One region of the Citrobacter freundii ATCC 8090 genome, then DNA from elsewhere that is predicted to be linked to it. Evidence: predicted binding sites of a transcription regulator. Region 1 holds the regulator's gene; the other holds the start of a gene.
What was found. The regulator PurR, encoded in region 1, represses purine synthesis genes. The targets are predictions, from matches to a motif close to CANGCAAACGTTTGCNTG.

Region 1 (4,429 bases):
TGTTGCCAGAAAGCCGAGCACGCTAAGGCCCGCTAGCCAGACTAAAAACCCTTTCCCAGGTTGCATCATTATTTCTCTTTTTTTAGCAATAGAACAATGCCGCTGAGTGTAGTGAGTGTAATTCTCGCTGTGAAACGCTAATATTTGCTTACTGATTTCAAAATTTTTGCAGGCAGAATATGTGGTCGGAATATTCACTTGAAGTGGTTGATGCGGTTGCGCGTAACGGTAGCTTTAGTTCAGCCGCACAGGAGCTACACCGTGTACCTTCGGCGGTAAGCTACACTGTGCGCCAACTGGAAGAGTGGCTGGCGGTACCACTTTTTGAGCGACGCCATCGGGATGTGGAATTAACGCCTGCCGGGGCATGGTTTTTAAAAGAAGGTCGCTCTGTTATCAAAAAAATGCAGATCACGCGCCAGCAATGCCAGCAAATTGCCAACGGCTGGCGCGGGCAGCTGGCGATCGCAGTCGATAACATTGTCCGCCCGGATCGTACCCGACAGATGATCGTGGATTTCTACCGTCACTTTGATGATGTGGAGTTGTTAGTTTTTCAGGAAGTGTTTAACGGCGTATGGGACGCGCTGTCCGATGGACGCGTGGAGCTGGCCATCGGCGCCACACAGGCGATTCCGGTAGGGGGACGCTATACCTTCCGCGATATGGGAATGCTGAGCTGGAGCTGCGTGGTAGCCAGCCATCATCCACTGGCGTCAATGCCCGGACCGCTAAGTGATGATACGTTGCGCAACTGGCCGTCACTGGTACGCGAAGATACCTCCCGTACGCTGCCAAAGCGTATTACCTGGCTGCTGGATAACCAAAAACGCGTCGTCGTGCCCGACTGGGAATCTTCTGCGACCTGTTTGTCCGCGGGATTATGCGTGGGCATGGTACCGACGCATTTTGCCAAGCCGTGGATCGATAGCGGCAAGTGGGTTGCGCTGCAACTGGAGAACCCCTTTCCTGATGCTGCATGCTGTCTGACATGGCAGCAGAACGATACGTCACCGGCATTGAGGTGGCTGCTGGACTATTTAGGGGATAGTGAAACGTTGAACAAGGAATGGCTGCGGGAGCCAGATGAGACTCCCGCACAACAGGCTTAACGGCGGTAATCGCGGAACGGACCGTCGGCAACGGAGCGACGCTCAACCAGACGTGGATGCACCTCGATAGACTGTGACTCTTCACGTTTATTCACGATACGGTCTAACAGCATGTTGAAGGCCGTTTCACCTAGTGAATCCTTCGGCTGGTGAATAGTCGTTAAGGCCGGCGTGAAGAAGCGGGCGTTGCGCACGTTGTCGTAGCCGATGAGTGAGACATCCTGTGGCACGCGCAGACCCATTTCGTCAGCGGCGCACAGCGCACCCATCGCCATAATATCGCCACCGCAGAAGACAGCGGTCGGACGATGCGACTGCGACAGAATTTGCTGCATGGCGCGATAGCCGGACTCAGGCTCGAAATCGCCCTGGACAATCCAGTTATCAGGCACTTTAATCAGCGCTTCTTCCATCGCTTTCATAAAGCCCGCCAGACGCCCGGCCCCGGTGTTACGTTCCATTGGACCTGGGATCACGCCAATTTCACGATGACCGCGTTCTACCAGATACCGACCCGCCATGTAACCGCCTTCGAAGGCGTTATCAATGACCGTATCGGTAAAGTCGGCTTTAGCTTCGCCCCAGTCCATGACGACCATCGGAATATGGCGATACTCTTCGAGCATCGAAAGCAGCGACTCCGGATACTCAGAACACATCACCAGCAGACCATCAACGCGCTTTTGCGCCATCATCGACAGATAGGCCTGCTGCTTTTCGAGACTGTTCCATGCGTTACCCAGAATCAGCGTATAGCCTTTCTGGAAACAGTTTTTCTCCACGGCTTCGATAATTTCTGCGAAATAGGCCGCTTCGCTGCTGGTCGCCAGCAAGCCAATAGACTTGGTGTGATTCACCTTCAGGCTGCGGGCAACTGCGCTCGGAGAATAGTGCAGTTCTTTGATCGCTGCCCAGACAGCATTACGCGTTTCTTCCGCGACAAAGCGCGTCTTGTTAATTACGTGTGATACGGTTGTAGTGGAAACGTTTGCTCGCTTCGCTACATCTTTAATTGTTGCCATTACATCTCACTCCAGACCATATCCTAAGCTCCTGAGAATACTCCAGGTAAACGTTTGCCTTTACACACCCTTAGCGCAACGTAAGGGTTGCGGCACGCCGGGAAAACGACACGGAACGTCAGGAAGGGGTCAATGGCCGGTACGCTAATCAAGTAAGCGTGGAATTTTGTCTGATCTTAACGAAAAGGGGAAGAGTTAAAAGCAGTTATCAATATAAATCGTGAGAGATTTTTGCTTTCAAGTGTGTAAAAATGCGCAATATCACTTTTTGTGTGGGAATAAAAAGGAGAAAACTTGATGAGCACCGATCTGAAATTTTCGTTAGTGACTACCATTATTGTTCTGGGTTTGATCGTCGCGGGTGGCCTGACCGCAGCGCTGCATTGATTTCCCCGAGGGAGTTAGCTCTCCCTCACTCTTTCCGCTCGTCTATCTCTTCTATTGTTTGCGAATAAGCAAAAGTCTTTTGCAATTTTGTTAACTTTATTAATTTTGCGATCAATGTCATGCTTTTGACTCTTATTTTATGTCGCGCCACGGCTCGACGTTACGGAGTCGCAATATGAAACTCAATTATCCTTTACTGGCGCTGGCGATCGGAGCGTTTGGCATAGGCACCACCGAATTTTCGCCAATGGGATTATTGCCCGTCATAGCCAAAGGTGTGGATGTCTCGATTCCGGCGGCCGGCATGCTGATCAGCGCCTATGCGGTAGGTGTGATGGTAGGTGCACCGCTGATGACATTGCTGCTGTCTCATCGCGCGCGACGTAATGCTTTGATATTCCTGATGGCGATTTTCACGCTGGGTAATGTGCTTTCGGCTATCTCGCCGGATTACACCACGCTAATGCTATCGCGTATTTTGACCAGTCTTAACCATGGGGCCTTTTTTGGTCTCGGTTCAGTGGTTGCTGCCAGTGTTGTACCCAAACATAAGCAGGCCAGCGCCGTAGCAACGATGTTTATGGGGTTAACCATCGCCAATATTGGTGGCGTTCCGGCGGCGACATGGCTTGGTGAAACCATCGGTTGGCGCATGTCATTTATGGCCACTGCGGGTCTGGGCGTCATTGCTATGGTCAGCCTGTTCTTCTCCTTACCCAAGGGTGGAGCCGGAGAGCGCCCGGATGTTCGCAGCGAACTGGCGGTACTTATGCGCCCACAGGTGTTGTCGGCGTTACTGACTACTGTACTGGGTGCTGGGGCGATGTTCACGCTTTATACCTACATCTCGCCAGTTCTGCATACTATCACTCATGCCACTCCGGCATTTGTTACCGGGATGCTGGTGTTGATAGGCATTGGTTTCTCGATCGGTAACTACTTTGGTGGCAAGTTTGCTGACCGTTCAGTCAACGGTACGTTGAAAGGCTTTTTACTGCTGCTGATGGTTATTATGCTGGCCATTCCTTTCCTTGCGCGTAATGAGCTGGGTGCGGCGATCAGTATGGTGGTCTGGGGCGCGGCGACGTTCGCGGTCGTTCCACCGTTGCAGATGCGTGTGATGCGCGTTGCCAGTGAAGCGCCTGGAATATCATCGTCAGTCAATATTGGCGCGTTTAATCTGGGGAACGCTCTGGGTGCAGCGGCCGGTGGGGCGGTGATATCAGGCGGCCTAGGCTACAGTTTTGTGCCAGTGATGGGGGCGATTGTGGCGGGTCTTGCGCTGCTGCTGGTGTTTATTTCCGCAAGAAGACAGCCAGAAGAGGCTTTCACGACCGCGAATTAATGCAAAAACGCAGAAGGAAGCCCTTCTGCGTTATCTTTTTTATGCTGCGAAGTTCTTCGCAACAAATTCCCAGTTCACCAGCGCCCAGAAATGTTCCAGGTAGCCAGGACGGGCATTGCGATAGTCGATGTAGTAGGCGTGTTCCCATACGTCAACGGTCATCAGCGGCGTCGCGTCGGTAGTCAGCGGAGTACCTGCGTTGGAGGTGGAGACGATAGCCAGTTTGCCATCAGTTCCTTTAACCAGCCAGGTCCAGCCAGAACCGAAGTTTTTGATAGCGGCATCGGTGAACTGCGCTTTGAAATCTGCAAAGCTGCCAAAGGAGGCGGCAATTGCATCGGCCAGTTTACCGGTTGGTTCGCCACCTGCGTTTGGTGCCAGGCAGTTCCAGTAGAACGTGTGGTTCCATACTTGTGCTGCGTTATTGAAAACACCGCCTTCAGAGCTACGAACGATCTCTTCCAGTGATTTGCCTTCAAACGCCGTGCCTTTAATCAGATTGTTCAGATTGGTCACGTAGGTTTGATGGTGTTTGCCATAGTGATATTCCAGCGTTTCGGCAG
Region 2 (4,429 bases), 1.5 Mb from region 1:
GTGATGTCGTTCATCAGTTCGTCGAGGGTGTAACCTACGGCCAGCTTGGCGGCGACTTTCGCAATCGGGAAGCCGGTAGCTTTGGACGCCAGCGCCGAGGAGCGGGATACGCGCGGGTTCATCTCGATGACAATCAGGCGACCGTTTTTCGGGTTTACCGCAAACTGGACGTTAGAACCGCCGGTTTCCACGCCGATTTCACGCAGTACCGCCATCGAGGCGTTACGCATGATTTGATATTCTTTGTCGGTCAGCGTCTGGGCAGGTGCTACGGTGATGGAGTCACCGGTATGGATGCCCATCGCGTCGAAGTTTTCGATGGAGCAGACGATGATGCAGTTGTCGTTTTTATCACGCACCACTTCCATCTCGTACTCTTTCCAGCCAATCAGCGATTCATCAATCAGCAGCTCGTTGGTTGGGGAAAGGTCCAGACCGCGTTCGCAAATCTCTTCGAACTCTTCACGGTTATAAGCGATACCGCCGCCGGTGCCGCCCATGGTGAAGCTCGGTCGGATGATGCACGGGAAGCCCACGTCAGCAGCAACCGCCAGCGCTTCTTCCATGGTGTGAGCGATGCCAGAGCGCGCGGTGTCGAGACCAATTTTCTTCATCGCGATATCAAAGCGACGACGGTCTTCCGCTTTATCAATGGCATCCGCCGTTGCGCCAATCATGGTCACGCCGAATTCAGCCAGTACGCCCTGGCGTTCCAGCTCCAGCGCACAGTTCAGCGCCGTCTGACCGCCCATGGTTGGCAGCACCGCATCCGGGCGCTCTTTCTCAATGATTTTGCGTACCACTTCCCAGTGAATCGGCTCGATGTAGGTGGCATCGGCCATTTCCGGGTCGGTCATGATGGTTGCCGGGTTGGAGTTCACCAGAATAACGCGGTAACCCTCTTCACGCAGGGCTTTACACGCCTGTGCGCCGGAATAGTCAAACTCACACGCCTGACCGATAACAATCGGACCCGCGCCCAGAATCAGGATACTTTTTATGTCTGTACGTTTTGGCATGGCTCTTTTACTCCTGATTATTTCGCGGACTGACGGTATTGCTCAATTAACTCGATAAAGTGGTCGAACAGCGGTGCAGCGTCGTGCGGCCCCGGACTCGCTTCAGGGTGCCCCTGGAAGCTGAATGCCGGTTTGTCGGTACGATGAATCCCCTGCAAAGTGCCGTCGAACAGTGACTTGTGGGTCACGCGCAGGTTGGCAGGCATGGAGGCTTCATCTACAGCAAAACCGTGGTTCTGCGCGGTGATCATCACGGTGTTGTTATCAATATCTTTTACCGGATGGTTGCCGCCGTGGTGGCCAAACTTCATCTTAATGGTCTTCGCACCGCTCGCCAGCGCCAACAGCTGATGGCCGAGGCAGATGCCAAATACCGGAATATCGGTTTCGAGGAATTTCTGAATCGCGGTAATCGCGTAGTCGCACGGCGCCGGGTCGCCAGGGCCGTTGGACAGGAAGATACCGTCCGGATTCATCTTCAGAACGTCTTCTGCTGAGGTTTTCGCCGGTACAACCGTCAGGCGGCAGCCGCGGTCCGCTAACATACGCAGAATGTTACGTTTAGCGCCGAAATCGTAAGCCACAACGTGGAACGGCAGTTCATCGGCAGATTTTGCTTCCGGCAGGTCACCCGCCAGCGTCCAGCTACCCTGCGTCCAGCTATAAGGCTCCGCGGTGGTCACTTCTTTCGCCAGATCCATACCGTTCAGGCCAGGGAAAGCTTTTGCCTTTTCCAGTGCCAGCGCCGCATCCGGGTTATCGCCCGCGATGATGCAGCCGTTCTGTGCGCCCTTTTCACGCAGCAAACGCGTCAGCTTACGAGTATCGATATCAGCAATCGCCACAATGTTATGGCGCTTCAGGTAAGAAGAGAGGTCTTCGGTATCGCGGAAGTTGCTGGCAATCAGCGGCAGGTCGCGGATGACCAGGCCTTGCGCATGTACCTGTGAAGATTCTGCATCGGCTTCATTGGTGCCGACATTACCGATATGAGGATAAGTAAGAGTGACGATTTGGCGGGAATAGGAAGGATCAGTGAGGATTTCTTGATAACCGGTCATTGAAGTATTGAAAACGACTTCCCCAACCGCCGAACCTGTTGCCCCTATGGCCCGACCGTGAAACTGGGTTCCGTCTTCCAGAACCAATAGCGCTGACTTAATCAAAACACCCTCCAGAGAATATTCACTCACTTTATTTGCATATTAATTCATTAACACCTCATGAATCAATGCAAATTTGCTTACCTATGGATTTCTGGCAAACGGCGGCATTCTAGAGATAGCCCACGTAAAAGTCTACCCAAAAGGGTAATTTTTATTATTATTTTGCGCCACTGGGATAAATCACACGATTTAACAGGCAAAAAGATCAGCTAACTTGTGGTGGAAAACGCTTGCGGTAGGCAAAGAGTGTAAAAACAGAATGCGGGAGAGAAAAAAGTGGACCATTTGGTCAAAATTTACATTGAGGTAACATAAAAACCCAACAAAACATATACAAACACTCATTTAAAAGAAAAAATACATTCAAAAGATAAAAATTAAAGGGCAATAAAATATTGCCCCATGCAATCAAATAATTATGATTACAATAACCACATCACGAAGGGTAGTAAAAGCTATAAATTACGTAAATCAAGCACATCTTTCATATCAAAAAGACCATTTGACTTTGATTTTAGCCAAATTGCCGATCTCACCGCACCGTTCGCAAAAGTCATGCGGCTGGACGCTTTATGCGTGATCTCAATACGCTCGCCAATATCAGCAAACATCGCGGTATGCTCACCAACGATATCCCCCGCCCGCACCGTGGCAAAGCCGATCGTGCCCGGTACGCGCTCGCCGGTGTAACCTTCACGCGAATAGACTGCGCAGTCTTTCAGATCTTTATCCAGCGCCCCGGCAATCGCCTCGCCCATCGCCAGCGCAGTGCCTGACGGCGCATCAACTTTATGGCGGTGGTGGGCTTCAATAATCTCAATATCGGTGTAATCGCCCATCACTTTCGCCGCTTTCTCCAGCAGCTTAAGCATAACGTTCACGCCGACGCTAAAGTTCGCGGCGAAAACGATAGCAATCTCCTGCGCGGCATCACGAATAGCCTGTTTACCCGCGTCATCAAAGCCGGTGGTGCCAATCACCATCCCTTTACCGTGCTGGCGGCAAAACGCCAGATGCGTCAGCGTGCCTTCCGGGCGGGTAAAATCGATGAAAACATCGAAATCATCTTTCACCGCTTCAAGGCTACTTTGTACGGTAACGCCCGTTTTCCCGGCTCCCGCTAACTCTCCGGCATCGCTTCCTAATAAGGAGGAACCTTCGCGCTCTAGCGCCGCGCCCAGCTGTACGCCTTCCATGCCGAGAGTGGCCTGAATCAACTGACGCCCCATGCGTCCTCCGGCTCCCGCGATGGCAACGCGGATTTGTGCATCATGCATAGCTATTCTCTTTTGTTAATTTTACGTAAATCGTTTTCAGATTAACCAGCACAACGCTGCGCCGCCAGCCGAAAACGTCGATAATTAGAATTTAATGATAAACAGGCAGAGATATCAGTAAAAGGCATGACGATCAGCTAAAACCACATGATTCTCTGACCACCAGCGCAGGCGGCAGAATAATACGTTTCGGTGGTTCGTCATTTCCCTGAATGCGACTGTAAAGCAGCTCCCCAGCCTTGCGACCAATCTCTTTTGCCGCCACCGACACAGTGGTGAGCGCAGGTTGTACCAGCGCCGCTTCGGTGATGTCGTCGAACCCCACCAGCGCAAAATCGCGCCCTGGTTCACGCCCCATTTTACGTAATGCCTGCATGACCCCAAGCGCCACGATATCCTGATAACAAACGGCAGCGGTAATTTGCGGGAAGCGCAGAAGAAGAGACTCCGCCGCTTTTGCGCCATCAATTTGGCTGGCCTGCGTCGCCACTATCCATTCCGGATTAGGCGATATTCTATGCTCCAGCAACGTGCTGGTGAATCCACCTATACGCTGCGCCCGGCTCCCGGAACTTGGGCTCCCCCCAATAAACGCAATATTCTTGTGCCCCATTTTGACTAAATGGGTGGTGGCCATTTGCGTACCGAGAAAGTTATCGGTGCCCACAAAATCAAAATCAGGATCGCTAAGGGGACGGACCACCATGATGGCGGGAATATTGCGCCGTTTCAGCGCTTCGAAGAAGGATGTCGGCGTTTCACGCGCCGCGCAGAGCACCATGCCGCAGGCATTATTGCGCATCAACGAGTCGACAAATTTTTGCTGCCGTTCTCCTGACTCTTCGCTGTTTGCCAGAAACAGCAGCAGGTCATGCCGCTCCATCTCATGGCTCAGCCCTGCCGTCATCTCACCGTAAAAAGGGTTAGTGATATCGTGTAACAACAATCCGACCTGATTACTGCTCCG

Region 2: carA (glutamine-hydrolyzing carbamoyl-phosphate synthase small subunit) is a predicted target of PurR. The motif match lies at 2,405-2,422, and genes of this name have one in related genera.

What each region holds. Positions count from the first base shown of each region.
Region 1 covers NZ_CP049015.1:2,285,240-2,289,668, forward strand. The annotation lists gene punC (purine nucleoside transporter PunC) at 1-66, opposite strand, end outside; gene punR (DNA-binding transcriptional activator PunR) at 180-1,112, shown strand; gene purR (HTH-type transcriptional repressor PurR) at 1,109-2,134, opposite strand; gene cydH (cytochrome bd-I accessory subunit CydH) at 2,432-2,521, shown strand; gene G4551_RS10990 (MFS transporter) at 2,697-3,866, shown strand; gene sodB (superoxide dismutase [Fe]) at 3,906-4,429, opposite strand, start outside.
Region 2 covers NZ_CP049015.1:756,916-761,344, reverse strand. The annotation lists gene carB (carbamoyl-phosphate synthase large subunit) at 1-1,019, opposite strand, end outside; gene carA (glutamine-hydrolyzing carbamoyl-phosphate synthase small subunit) at 1,037-2,185, opposite strand; gene dapB (4-hydroxy-tetrahydrodipicolinate reductase) at 2,641-3,462, opposite strand; gene G4551_RS03720 (LacI family DNA-binding transcriptional regulator) at 3,596-4,429, opposite strand, start outside.